Regions from separate parts of the Leucobacter sp. GX0328 genome, predicted to be linked through region 1. Evidence: predicted binding sites of a transcription regulator. Region 1 holds the regulator's gene; each other region holds the start of a gene.
What was found. The regulator HrcA, encoded in region 1, represses chaperone genes, less so after heat shock. The targets are predictions, from matches to a motif close to TTNGCACTCGNNNNNNNCGAGTGCNAA.
Positions count from the first base shown of each region.

Region 2: the regulator HrcA is predicted to act here: its motif matches at 2,380-2,406, upstream of groL (chaperonin GroEL).
Region 3: the regulator HrcA is predicted to act here: its motif matches at 3,102-3,128, upstream of ACUYTF_RS00390 (Hsp20/alpha crystallin family protein).

Region 1 covers NZ_JBSGPC010000004.1:60,462-65,005, reverse strand. The annotation lists gene hemW (radical SAM family heme chaperone HemW) at 1-889, shown strand, start outside; gene hrcA (heat-inducible transcriptional repressor HrcA) at 1,100-2,152, shown strand; gene dnaJ (molecular chaperone DnaJ) at 2,212-3,309, shown strand; gene ACUYTF_RS12700 (16S rRNA (uracil(1498)-N(3))-methyltransferase) at 3,324-4,079, shown strand; gene ACUYTF_RS12695 (hypothetical protein) at 4,104-4,544, opposite strand, start outside.
Region 2 covers NZ_JBSGPC010000001.1:1,608,469-1,613,012, reverse strand. The annotation lists gene pta (phosphate acetyltransferase) at 1-564, opposite strand, end outside; gene groL (chaperonin GroEL) at 687-2,306, opposite strand; gene ACUYTF_RS07265 (LytR C-terminal domain-containing protein) at 2,582-3,283, opposite strand; gene ACUYTF_RS07260 (ABC transporter substrate-binding protein) at 3,381-4,508, opposite strand.
Region 3 covers NZ_JBSGPC010000001.1:89,259-93,802, reverse strand. The annotation lists gene ACUYTF_RS00400 (NAD(P)-binding domain-containing protein) at 1-872, shown strand, start outside; gene ACUYTF_RS00395 (lipase maturation factor family protein) at 899-2,428, shown strand; gene ACUYTF_RS00390 (Hsp20/alpha crystallin family protein) at 2,585-3,028, opposite strand; gene ACUYTF_RS00385 (FUSC family protein) at 3,327-4,427, shown strand; gene ACUYTF_RS00380 (SIMPL domain-containing protein) at 4,491-4,544, shown strand, end outside.

The DNA of each region.
Region 1 (4,544 bases):
GCTCGCACCGGGCGCCGAAGTGACCACCGAGGCCAACCCCGACTCCGTCGACGCGGAATACCTCGCGGCCCTCGCCGACGCCGGTTTCACGCGGGTGAGCTTCGGCATGCAGTCCGCGGTGCCGCACGTGCTCGCCACGCTCGACCGCACGCACACGCCCGAGCGCATCCCGCTCGTGACGAGCTGGGCGAAAGCGGCCGGGCTGCAGGTGAGCGTCGATCTCATCTACGGTACGCCGGGGGAGAGCCTCGCCGATTGGGAACGGTCGATCGATGCGGCCCTCGCGACCGAGCCCGACCACATCTCCGCCTACGCGCTGATCGTCGAGCGCGGCACGAAGCTCGCGGCCCAGATCCGCCGCGGCGAGGTGCCCGAACCCGACGACGATCTGCACGCGGAGATGTACGAGCTGGCCGACGGGCGCTTCGCCGCCGCCGGGTTCTCGTGGTACGAGATCAGCAACTGGTCGCGCAGCCCCGAGACCCGGTCTCGGCACAACCTCTCGTACTGGACGGGCGAGGACTGGTGGGCCGCCGGCCCCGGTTCGCACAGCCACGTCGGCGGCACCCGGTGGTGGAACGTGAAGCACCCGGCGGCGTACGCGCAGCGCATGCACGCCGGCGTCTCGCCCGCGCACGCCCGAGAGGTGCTGAGCGACGAGGCCCGGCGCGAGGAGCGCATCCTCCTCGAGACCCGCATCGCCGACGGCCTGCCGATCGCGGTACTCGATGCAGACGAGCGGCGGGCCGTGCCGGGGCTCATCGCCGAGGGTCTCATCGACGGTCGCGCCGCGATCGCCGCCGACGGCACCGCGGGCGGGAGGATCGTTCCGACGCTGCGCGGTCGGCTGCTCGCCGATACCGTCGTGCACCGCTTGCTCGCGGGTTGATCGCGGGCGGGCCGCGTAGCGGGTTCGGCACCGACGGGTTCCCGCGGAATCAGCGGAGCGCGAACGCCGACCGCCGGGATCGGCCGCGAACTCCTCGTGCGTTAGACTGGCACTCAGTCATGGCGAGTGCCAAATGCACCCGAGTGCGACGGGCCGGGCGCGGCCGAGGACTTCACCCCGCAGAGGGTCGACCGATGGGAGAGGATGCGCATGAGCGGTGAACGCAACGTCTCCGAACGCAGTCTCGCCGTGCTGCACGCGATCGTGGGCGACTACATCGCGTCGAGCGAGCCCGTCGGGTCGAAGGCCATCGTCGACCGGCACAGCTTCGGCGTGTCGGCGGCCACCATCCGCAACGACATGGCGCTGCTCGAGGAGGACGAGCTGATCGCCCAGACGCACACCTCGTCGGGGCGCGTCCCCACGGACAAGGGGTATCGGCTGTACGTCGACACGCTCGCGAAGATCCGTCCGCTCACAACGGCGCAGCGCGCAGCCATCACACGGTTCCTCGGCGAATCGAGCGATCTCGACGATGCCATGGTGCGCTCGGTGCGGCTGCTCGCGCAGCTCACGAACCAGGTCGCGGTGGTGCAGTACCCCTCGCTGCGCCGTACGACCATCCGGCACATCGACCTGGTCGTCCTCGGCCAGGACCGGGTGCTCTCGGTACTCATCCTCGGCAGCGGCGTCGTCGAGCAGCAGATGACCCGTCTGCCGGCATCGTTCGTGACCGAGACCTGGGTGCACGGGCTGCGCGACCGGCTGGCCGACGCCATCGTCGGCGCCGACGTCGACGCCGGCATCGCAGCGCTCTCCGCGCTCGGCGACACGATCGCCGAATGGGCGCATCCGCAGGAGACCGACCTCGTCAGGCTGCTGCTCGAGCTCGTGAGCGCGCAGCTGCAGGCGAACCGGAGCGAGAAGATCGTCATCTCGGGCGCCGCGAACCTCTCCCGGCCCGAGGAGTTCTCGGGATCCCTGCACACCGTGCTCGAGGCGATCGAAGAGCAGGTCACCCTGCTGCGGCTCTTCGGCGAGCTCGTGCAGGACGAGCGCGAGGTCTCGGCCTCGATCGGCCGCGAGAACGCCCCGTACGGGCTGCAGGCGACCTCCGTGATCGCGTCGAGCTACGAGAGCGACGGCGCATCGTCGTCGCGACTCGGAGTGCTCGGCCCGCTGCGCATGGACTACGCGGGGAACATGGCCGCGGTGCGCGCGGTCGCACGATACCTGAACCGTCTGCTCGACGAAGACCATTGACCTCGGCGCGCGGGCAGCGCGCCGCTTGAACACGACACCATCTGCTGAGGAGCGAGAACGTGGCCGATCACTACGAAACGCTGGGAGTCTCTCGTGAGGCGACCCCCGAAGAGATCAAGAAGGCGTACCGCCGTCTCGCGCGCGAGCTGCACCCCGACGTGAACCCGAGCGAGGAGGCGTCCGAGCGCTTCAAGGCGGTCACCCACGCCTACGACGTGCTGAGCGATCCCGAGCAGCGCCAGCGCTACGACGTCGGCGGCGACGCGAACGGCGGCATGGGCGGCTTCGGCGACATCTTCGAGACGTTCTTCGGCGGGGGCGGCTTCGGCGGGGGCCAGCGAGGCCCGCGCTCCCGCTCCGAACGCGGCGACGACGCCATGATCCGCGTCGACGTCGCGCTCGACGAGGTCATCTTCGGCTCGCAGCGCGACATCACCGTCAACACGGCCGTGCTGTGCGACACGTGCCAGGGCAGCTGCTGCCAGCCCGGCACGCACCCCGTCACCTGCGACGTCTGCGGCGGCCAGGGACAGGTGCAGCGCCAGGTGCGCTCGCTGTTCGGCAACGTCGTGACGATGCACCCCTGCGGCAGCTGCCAGGGCTACGGCACCGTCATCGAGCATCCGTGCATCACCTGCGGCGGCAAGGGCCGCGTGCGCGAACGGCGCACGATCCCGGTCGACATCCCCTCCGGCATCGACACGGGCACCCGCCTCCAGATGCGCGGCGGCGGCGAGGTCGGCCCGGGCGGCGGCCCGAACGGCGACCTCTTCATCGAGTTCCGGGTCACCCACCACGACATCTTCAGCCGCGACGGCGACGACCTGCTGTGCACCATGCAGGTGTCGATGACCGACGCCATCCTCGGCGTGCAGTCGAAGCTCGAGGGCCTCGACGGGGAGATCCCCGTTGAAATCGAGGCCGGGGTGCAATCGGGCGACATCATCACGGTGCGCGGGCGCGGCATCCAGGGGCTGCGCACGACGAACCGCGGTGACCTCAAGATCGCGGTGCAGGTCGCGACTCCGACGAAGCTCTCGAAGCGGGAGCAGGATCTGGTGCGGCAGCTCGCCGCGCTCCGGAAGGACGACGCGCCGCATCTCGGCGAGTTCCACCAGAGCTTCTTCGGCAAGATCAGGGACCGCTTCTTCCGCTAGGAGGCGAGCGCGAGATGGCCAACCTCTACTACCGCGAAGACCTCGACGACAGTGCCTTCGGCGCCGGCGCGACCGTCGAGGTCGTCGGCGACGAAGCGCGTCACGCCGTGAAGGTCTCGCGCCTGCGCCTCGGAGAGCGGATCTCGGTGGGCAACGGCTCCGGTGCGATCGGCTCGGGCGAGGTGGTGACGCTGGAGCGGGACCGCTTCTCGGTGCGTCTCGACACGGGGCACGCCGCGCCCGCGCCCGCGCAGCGCGTGGTGCTCGTGCAGGCGCTCGCGAAGGGCGACCGCGACGAGCGGGCCGTCGAGCAGGCCACCGAGTTCGGCGTCGACGCGATCGTGCCGTGGGAGGCTTCGCGCTCCGTGTCGCGGTGGGGGGCCGAGAAGGCCGATAAGGGCGTCGCGAAGTGGGCGCGCATCGCCCGCGAGGCCTCGAAGCAGTCGCTCCGCGCCCGCATTCCGGGCATCGACCGGCCCGTAGGTCTGCCGGAGCTCTGCACCCTCGCCGGTGCCGCGGGCACCGAGGTCATCGCGCTGCATCCGCGCAGCGGCGCTCGACTCTCCGAGTGGGCGAACGGCGGCGCGGCGCGCGCCGCGCACGAGATCGTGCTCGTGGTCGGCCCGGAGGGCGGCTTCGCCGACGCCGAACTCGATGCCCTGGAGGCCGCCGGTGCGCGTACGCTCGTGCTCGGCGATACGGTGTTGCGCACCTCGTCGGCGGGCCCCGCCGCCCTCGCGGTGCTGGCTACGGCGCTCGGCCGCTGGTAGAGCCCTCGGCGGCGACGCCGCGCCTCAAGGCGCTTGCGGCGGCAGGTCGTCGAACGGGTCGGTGCACGGGAAGCCCCTGCACGGCAGCAGCGGTGCGCGCGGCGCAGTGCCGGGCGGCGGCGCGAGCAGTTCAGCCGCCCGTTCGGCGTCGACGAACTGGATGCCCTTCGTCGTCATGACGCTGCGACCGACCTCGCACTCCGCATCGTAGGGCGGCTGCTCGTAGTCGAAGGCGCGCAGCGCTTCGACCGAGAACTCTTCCATGAGGGCGTGCGCGGCCCCGCTCCACGAATTCTCCAGGTCGGCTCCGGCAGCGGTCCGAGGGTACTTCTGCACCTCCGATACCGTGGCCGAGGCGATGGTCGGCGACGTCAGCCGGCCCAGCCTGGGGCCGCGCACCACGAGATCGTAGGTGACCCCCGCGATGAGCGGCACCTCGGTGCCCGGGTCGCTCGAGCAGGCGAC
Region 2 (4,544 bases), on a different contig from region 1:
CTCGTCGAGCAGCTCGGGCTCGGCGCGGTTCACAAGGGCGGCGAGCACGGTCGCGTGCTCGGCATGCAGTTCGGCGAGGCCGAGCTCGGCCATCTGGGCGATGTCGAGCGGGCGCCGGGCCGGCAGCTGGCCGAGCAGCTCGGCGTCTTCGTTCGACCGGCCGCTCAGCACGAGCAGCACGGGCACGTCGAGGTTCGCGGCGATGCGCGCGTTGTACGACAGCTCGGTCGGGGCCGCGACATCGGTGAAGTCGGAGCCGACGACCACGACCACGTCGCAACGCGACTTCAGCTCGTGGAAGGCCGCGACGATGCGGGTCATCGCCGCTTCGGGGTCGGCGTGCGCCTCTTCGTAGGTGACGCCGACGCACGCCTCGTACGGCACGTCGGCCGTGGAGCGGCGGCGCAGCAGCTCGAGCACCCGATCCGGGCCGGTCGAGCGGATGAGCGGTCTGAATACGCCGACGCGCGGGGCCTCGGCCCGCAGCGCGTCGAGCACGCCGAGCGCCACGGCGCTCTTTCCGGTACGGCCTTCGGCCGAGGTGAGGTAGATGCTCGCTGCCACCCCTCCAGCCTAGGGCTCGGGCCTGGGCGTCGGCGATCCCTCACCCTGCCGATGCGAACGGCCCCGAAAACGGGAGCAGGGGCCCCGCCGAAGCGGAACCCCTGCTCTGTATGCGGTGGGACTTAGAAGTCCATGCCGCCGGTCGGGTCGCCGGCCGGAGCCGCAGCGGGCTCGGGCTTGTCGGCGACGACGGCCTCGGTGGTGAGGAACAGGCCGGCGATCGAAGCCGCGTTCTGCAGCGCCGAACGGGTCACCTTGGCCGGGTCGAGGATGCCCTGGGCGACCAGGTCGCCGTAGTCGCCGGTCGCGGCGTTGAGGCCGTGGCCGACAGGCAGGTTCGCGACGCGATCGGCGACGACGCCGGGCTCGAGGCCCGCGTTCGCAGCGATCTGGCGCAGCGGCGCCTCGATGGCGGCCTTGACGATCTTGGCGCCGACGGCCTCGTCGCCCGCGAGCTCGAGCGAGTCGAACACGGTGGCGCCGGCCTGGATGAGTGCGACGCCGCCGCCGGGCAGCACGCCCTCCTCGACAGCCGCCTTCGCGTTGCGCACGGCGTCCTCGATGCGGTGCTTGCGCTCCTTGAGCTCGACCTCGGTCGCAGCGCCGGCCTTGATGACGGCCACGCCACCGGCGAGCTTCGCGAGGCGCTCCTGGAGCTTCTCGCGGTCGTAATCGCTGTCGGTCGACTCGATCTCGCGGCGGATCTGGGTCACGCGGCCCTGGATCGCCTCTTCTTCGCCGCCGCCCTGGACGATGGTGGTCTCGTCCTTGGTAATGATGACCTTGCGCGCGGTGCCGAGCATGTCGAGCGTCGCGTTCTCGAGCTTGAGGCCGACCTCTTCCGAGATGACCTGGCCGCCGGTGAGGATCGCGATGTCCTGCAGCATGGCCTTGCGGCGGTCGCCGAAACCGGGAGCCTTAACGGCTGCCGACTTGAAGATGCCGCGGATCTTGTTGAGCACGAGCGTCGCGAGAGCCTCGCCCTCGACGTCCTCGGCGATGATGAGGAGCTGCTTGCCCGACTGGATCACGGGATCGACGACGGGGAGGAGGTCCTTGATGTTCGAGACCTTGCCGTTGACGATGAGGACGTAGGGATCCTCGAAGACTGCCTCCTGGCGGTCGGCGTCGGTGACGAAGTAGGCCGAAAGGTAGCCCTTGTCGAAGCGCATGCCCTCGGTGAGCTCGAGCTCGGTGCCGAAGGTGTTCGACTCCTCGACGGTGACGACGCCCTCCTTGCCGACCTTGTCGATGGCCTCGGCGATGAGTGCGCCGATCTGCTCGTCGGCGGCCGAGATCGAAGCGGTCGCCGCGATCTGGTCGGTGGTCTCGATCTCGTTGGCGTTCTCGAGGAGCTGGGCCGAGACGGCTGCGACGGCCTTCTCGATGCCCTTCTTGATCGCGATGGGGTCGCTGCCGGCCGCGACGTTGCGCAGGCCCTCGCGCACGAGCGCCTGGGCGAGAACGGTAGCGGTGGTGGTGCCGTCGCCTGCGACGTCGTCGGTCTTCTTCGCGACCTCCTTGACGAGCTCGGCGCCGATCTTCTCGTAGGGGTCGTCGAGCTCGATCTCCTTGGCGATGGAGACGCCGTCGTTGGTGATCGTGGGGGCGCCCCACTTCTTCTCGAGCACGACGTTGCGGCCGCGCGGGCCGAGCGTCACCTTGACGGCATCGGCGAGGACATTGAGACCCCGCTCGAGACCGCGACGTGCTTCCTCATCAAAAGCAATCATCTTTGCCATGTAATTCGCCCCTCCCGGACGTCTAGTGGTTCGTGGGAACCGGGTGCTCGGGGTGACCCGAACGCTCGGTTGCTTAGCACTCAGTCGCTTCGACTGCTAACCCCAATCTTGGCACTCAGACCCTGAGAGTGCAAGAAATCATGCTCGCGTACAGCGAACAGCGCCGGCACGGGCGCGGGCGCGCCCGGACGAGCCGCCGAGCACGCATCGGTTCGACCGGTCGCGCGCACGGCGGAGCGGGCCGTCGAGCGACCGGTCGGGACTCGCGCGTCGGGTCAGGCCTCGGGCTGCTGCGGGTCGGTCGCCGCGGGATCGACCACTGCGCCGTCGACGGAACCGTCTGCGGGCGGCACCTCGGCATCGCCCGCGGCGGGCTCTTCGACCGGAGGCTCGACGGGCTGCTCGACCGCACCCGAGTTCGGACCGGCGTAGTCGGCGCCGAGCAGCACGATGAGGCGCGCGTCGTACTCGGCGTAGTCCTCGGTCAGGTAGGTGGAGACGCCGCCGAGCTGCTCGGCGAGGCCGCGGGCGGCGGATTCGTCGGCCGGGTCGCGGTAGAAGACCGCGGAGATCGGCACATCGCTCTCGGCGAGGTTCTCCGAGAAGAGCACCTGGCCCCAGCCCTCGGCCGTGATGGAGCCGGAGACGCCGGCGCCGAGGTTCGTGTCGGTCGTGCCGTTGAACACGGCGATCGTCGCGGCGGGGTCGAGCACGGCCGGCACCTCGGTCGAGGTGGGCTGCTGCTCGGAAGTCGGAGTGGGGCTCTTCCCGCCGACGCTCTGCACCACGAGCACGCCGATGCAGGTGAGCAGCACGAAGCCCAGCACGCCCGCGACGAGGTACCACCAGAAATGACGGGGCTTCGCAGTGACGCGGTGCGCGCCGACGCGGCCGCTGCGGGTGACCCGATCGAAGCGATCCTCCGGGTAATCCTGGCTGCGGCGCTGCGTTTCGGCACCGTGGTTGCTCTGCGCCAATCTCGTCCCCTCGCCCGTCATGAAATGCTGCATCGTTCTCGCGACGCCGTACTAGAGTACCCGACGCGCCGAGCCGAACCTGGGATGGCGCGGCCGCTCAGCCGGCCCGCTCGAGCGAATCGGGAGAGTAGATCGCGCGGGCGAGTCCGTCGATCACATCGGGGATGCGCGTACCGCCCGCGAAGAGCACGGCGTCGTCGATGTCGACGATGCGCCGGTTCTCGCCGGCGGTGGTGAGGGCGACGCTCGGCTGGGCCTGCAGCAGGCCGTCGACCCCGCCGGCGCTCTCGAGCCCCTTCGTCATCACGACGATGATGTCGGGGTCCATCCCGATGAGGGCTTCCTCGGTCATGGGCTTCTCGCCCTCGAGCCCGATCTCTTCAGCGACGTCGATCGCGCCGACCGAGCGGATGAGGCTGTCGACGCCGGTGCCCTCGCCGAAGAGGTAGAAGACGCCGGCGGTGCCGCGGATGTAGAGGAAGGCGACGCGCGGCAGCTTCTCGGCATCGGCCGGCAGCAGCTGCGCGACCTCCGCCTCCTTCGCGGCGATGGCCTGCTGCAGCTGCTCGATGAGCGCGGGGGCGGCCTCGCCGACGCCGAGGGCATCGGCGACCTGCTGCATCGTCAGGTAGCTCGACTCGGCGTCGACCGCGCGGTCGACGGTGACGACCGGCACGCCCGCGTCGCGCAGCTGCAGCACGACGTCGGTCGGGCCGATCGACCCGTCGGTGAGGATGAGGGTCGGGTCGAGGGCGAGCACGCCCTCGGCATCGATCGAATGGCCGTCTTTCGTGACAACCGGGATGTCTTCGGAACCGGGGAAGTTCGTCGAGACGTCACGGCCCGCGATCGAATCGCCGAAGCCGAAGGCGTGCACGAGTTCACCGACCGAGCCGCTCATCGAGAGCGGCACGATGCGCGCGGTGTCCTCCACCGTGATCTGCGTGTCGCCGCCGCGGTCGTGTGAGGCGACGGTGACGGGCAGTTCGCTCTTCGGGGCCTCGGCGAGGGGCGCGATCGACGGCCCGCCGACGACGGCGTGGGTGCTGCCGACGAACGCGGTCGGGTCGTCGAGGGGGGTGAGCTCGGAGAGCGGAGGCAGGTCGACCGCTTCGAGCGCGGCGGCGCTCTTGACGTCGGGGCCGGTCTGGCAGCCGACGAGCCCGAGCCCTGCAAGGGCGAGCACTGCGACCGCGGCGATCCTGCGCACCCGACCTGCCGTCATAACCCGAACGTCCCTTCATCAGATGTTTAACGGAAT
Region 3 (4,544 bases), on a different contig from region 1:
CGCCGAGCCGCGAGGCGGTGCCCGCGTACTTCGCCGCCTTCGAGCGCGAGATGCGGCTGCCGATCGTGCGGCCCGTCGATGTGCTCGCAGTGCGCGATGACCCGGCAGGGGAGCGGGGCGGCAATGCTCCGGGATCCCTGTCGATCGAGACCAGCATCGGCCCGTGGCGCGCGAGCGCGATCATCAACGCGACCGGCACCTGGACGAACCCGCTCATGCCCGAGTATCCCGGCGCCGAGACCTTTCTCGGCCGGCAACTGCACACGCAGCAGTACGTGTCGCTCGACGAATTCGCGGGGCAGCGGGTGGCCGTCGTGGGCGGCGGCATCTCGGCGCTGCAACTGCTCGAGGAGATCTCGCGGGTCGCGACGGTCGCCTGGTACACCCGGCGCGAGCCCGTGTTCCGCGACGGCGACTTCAGCCCCGAGGTCGAGGGGCGCGAGACCATCGAGAAGGTGACTGCCGATGCCGAGGCCGGCAACCCGCCGCGCAGCGTCGTGTCGTACACCGAGCTCGCGTGGACGCCGTACGCGCGAGCGGCGAGGGATCGCGGTGCGCTCGTGCGCCGCCCCATGTTCACCGCCATCGAGCCGCACGGCGTGCGCGAGGCCGACGGCTCGTTCACCTCGGTCGACGCGATCCTGTGGGCGACCGGGTTCAGGCCCGCGCTGTCGCACCTCGACCCGCTTTCGCTGCAGAACTCGCGCGGCGGCATCGAAGTGCGGGGCACGCAGGTCGCGGCCGATCGGCGCGTGCACCTCATCGGCTACGGGCCGTCGCAGTCGACCGTCGGCGCGAACCGCGCCGGGCGCGATGCCGTTGCCGCGCTCGAGAGATGGCTCGCGGTGCCTCGCGTCAAGGCGGTGGCGTGACGGGAGCGAGCGCGTAGCCTGGGCGCATGGACGGATTCGCGGCGGTCGACTTCTTCCTCGCGCGGGAGGTGCTGCAGCGCGGCGTGGCAGCGCTGTACGTCATCGCGTTCGTGTCGATGCTCAACCAGTTCCGCCCGCTCACGGGCGAGCACGGGCTGCTGCCCGCCCCGGGCCTGCTCGAGTGGGCGCGCTCATCGCCGTCGCGCGCGAAGCTGCTGAAACCGACGCTCTTCCTGCGCGTCCGCTACACCGACCAGCGCCTCGTCGCGCTGTGCTGGGCGGGCATCGGGGTCGGCGCCCTGCTCGTCCTGGGCGTTCCGCAGCTCGGGCCGCCGTGGCTGCCGATGGTCGCGTTTCTCGCGCTATGGCTCGGGTACATGTCGATTACGAGCCTCGGGCAGACGTTCACCGGCTTCGGCTGGGAGATGCTGCTGCTCGAAGCGGGGTTCCTGGCTGCTTTCCTGGGATCGGGGAGCCAGCCGCCGCCGACCGTTGTGATCGTACTGTTCTGGTGGCTCGTCTTCCGGCTGGAGTTCGGGGCGGGCATGATCAAGATCCGGGGCGGGCGCGAATGGCGCGACCTCACCGCGCTGACGTACCACCACGAGACGCAGCCGATGCCCGGCCCGCTGAGCCGCCAGGCGCACCTGCTGCCGCGGTGGTTCCATCAGGGCGAGGTGCTCGGCAATCATTTCGCGCAGCTCGTCGTGCCGTTCTTCCTGTTCGCCGCGCTGCTCGGGTTCGTCGTGCCCGGCCCGGTGCCGGCGATCATCGGCACGGCCGCGGCGGGCATTGTCATCGCGACCCAGGCGTGGCTGGTGCTGACGGGCAACTTCGCCTGGCTGAACTGGGCGACCATCGTGCTCGCGTTCTCGGCCGTGTCGGCGCCTGTTGCTCAGTCGGTGTGGGGCGCTGTATCTGGGCCGGCTTCCGGGTCGACTTCGCCCGCCGGAGACGCAGTGTCGGTTGCAGGGATCGACGGGTTGCCTTGGGGCTGGTTCGTCATGACGACTGCAGTGGGAACGCTGTACCTCGTCATCAGCGTGCCGGCGCTGCGCAATCTGTTCGCGAAGCGGCAGCTCATGAACGCGAGCTTCAACCGCTGGCAGCTCGCGAACGCCTACGGGGCGTTCGGCACCGTCACGAAGGAGCGGATCGAGATCATCATCGAGGGGAGCGCAGCCGAGCAGCCCGGTGCCGACGACTGGCGGGAGTACGAGTTCAAGGGCAAGCCCGGCGACGTACGGCGGATGCCGCGCCAGTTCGCGCCGTACCACCTGCGGCTCGACTGGCTCATGTGGTTCCTACCGCTTGGGCACGCCCTGCCCGAGTGGTTCGGCGTGCTGCTCATGCGACTGCTCGCAGCCGACAGTGCGACGCTGCGCATGCTGCGGTACGACCCGTTTGACGGAGAAACGCCGCAGTACGTGCGCGTGCTCTCGTACCGGTACCGCTTCGCCACTCGCGCCGAGCATCGCGCAGACGGGGCCGTCTGGGTGCGCGACCGAAGGCGTGTGTTCGTCGAGCCGATGCGCCTGCCGACCGCCGATTACTGAGCCGCCGCCCGGTGATCGGCGTGGTCCTTTCATCCTGAGGCTGTGCCCATCCTCTGGTCATCCTGCGGCCGCGCAGCGGATCGCAGGATCCACCCGCCCGAACGGCAGAAGGTCCCAGCGGGATTGCTCCCGCCGGGACCTTCGAACATCAGACCCTTAGGCCTCGGAAACCACGACCTCTGAGGTGTCAACGCCCGCCGGGGCGCCGGTCGAGACCTGCACCTTGCGCGGCTTCGCCCGCTCGCTCACCGGGATGGTGACGCTGAGCACACCGTTGTCGTAGTTCGCGGTGATGCGCTCGGTGTCGATGCCCTGGCCCAGGTTGAGCTGGCGCAGGAAGCTGCCCGGGGTGCGTTCGCGGGTGATCCACTTCACGTTCTCGGCCTTCGGCAGCGTGCGCTCGGCGCGGATGGTGAGCAGCTGCCCGTCGACGTCGATGTCCACCGAGCCGGGGTCCATTCCCGGCATGTCGGCCGTCAGCAGATAGTTGTCGCCGTCGCGGTAGAGGTCCATGGGCATGCGGCGCGGGCCTCGGGTCGATCCCTCGAGCAGCGCGTCGGCGAAGCGTTCCATGTCGCGGATCGGGTTGTACGTAGCCATTTTGCATCACCTTTCGACTGTGTTTCGGATTGATCTGAAAACTTGAGCCTAGGTGGCTCAACTTGAGATTAGATTAGCACTCGCGCATGGGGAGTGCTAATGCGTTCGCCGAGGGCAAACGGTGATACCGATCGGCTCCCGTCGCCGTCGTGATCTCGGTGACGGGCATTGTGGCGTGCGCGGTACGAACCGGCAAGGCCCTGTGGCAGGGCGAGGCATCGGCGTAGTTTCTGCGTACGAGCGGGATAGGTGGCAACGGGAGGGGCGCAGCAATGGAGACGGCCGGGGTTCGGGGTGCATGAGGCTATCGCTGCGGCGGCTCGCGCATCGTGCGCGCCCGGTGCACGAGCGCGCGAAGCAGGAAGTGCGACGCTTGGCGCGGCGTTCGCGCTGGGTGCTCGCGCTGAAGACCGCGCTCGCCGCCGCGCTCGCGTGGGTGCTGGCTCCGTTCGTGCCGTTCGCCGAATCCGAGTATTCGTACTATGCGCCGCTCGGTGCGCTCGTCAGCGTCTACGCGACGGTGCTCGATTCGGTGCGTGCGGGCGTGCAGGTGCTGATCGGGCTCGCGCTCGGTATCGCGCTCGGCCTCGGGGCGCTCGGGCTCGTTCATGCGGGGGCGCCCTCGTATGCGGCGATCGCCGTCGTTGTGGGCATCGGGGTCGCGCTCGGCGGGCTGAAGGTGCTCGGCGCCGGAGGCGACTGGGTGCCCATCGCGGGGGTGCTCGTGCTGCTGCTGAGCGGGCGCGAGGGCGAAGACTTCTCTGTCTCGTATCTCGTGACCATGGCGTTCGGCGCAGCCCTCGGGCTGGTCGTGCAGTGGGTGGCGGTGCCGCCGCTCTACTTCGCCGAGGCCGATGCCCGTCTGTCGGATCTGAGACGCGCGATCACCGAGGCGCTGCGCGAGACGGAACTGTTCGTGCGCGGAGAGGGAGACGAAGGCAGATTTCGATCCTCCGTCGCGCACCTGCATGTCGCGCGCGATGCGGTGGCTGCCGATCTCGACGAAGCCCGCCGGAGCGGACGGGTCAATCCCCGGGCCCATCGGCATCACGCCCAGCGCGAGTCGCTCGACGAGCGGTTCGCGTCGCTCGATCGATGCGAGTTCTATGTGCGCGCACTCTCCGATTTCGTCGGGAGGAGTGCGGAGGGGGACCGTTCGAGGGAGGGCCTCGGCGATGCCCTCGAAGCATGCCGTGCCGTGGTCGACGCGAAGCCCGGGAGCGATGAACAGCGAGCGGCGCGGGAAGCCGCGCAGCATGCGGTGCACCGTTATGTCCACCTCGCTGCTGAAGCGGTAACCCAGGCGCCGGCTGCCTCGGGCGCGGTTCCGTCGGTGGCGGTCGCCATCGGAGTATGCCTCCGTCGTGTCCTCGAAACTCAGGACGAGGACGACGCGTGAGGCATGGTTGGTGCGACGCGAACACCGTGTCCGGTCATCGCGGTCCACTGCTACCGTGTTTTCATGACGACGATCCATGCCACGGGCACCGGTGAAACCCACTTGCTCGCCGAACGC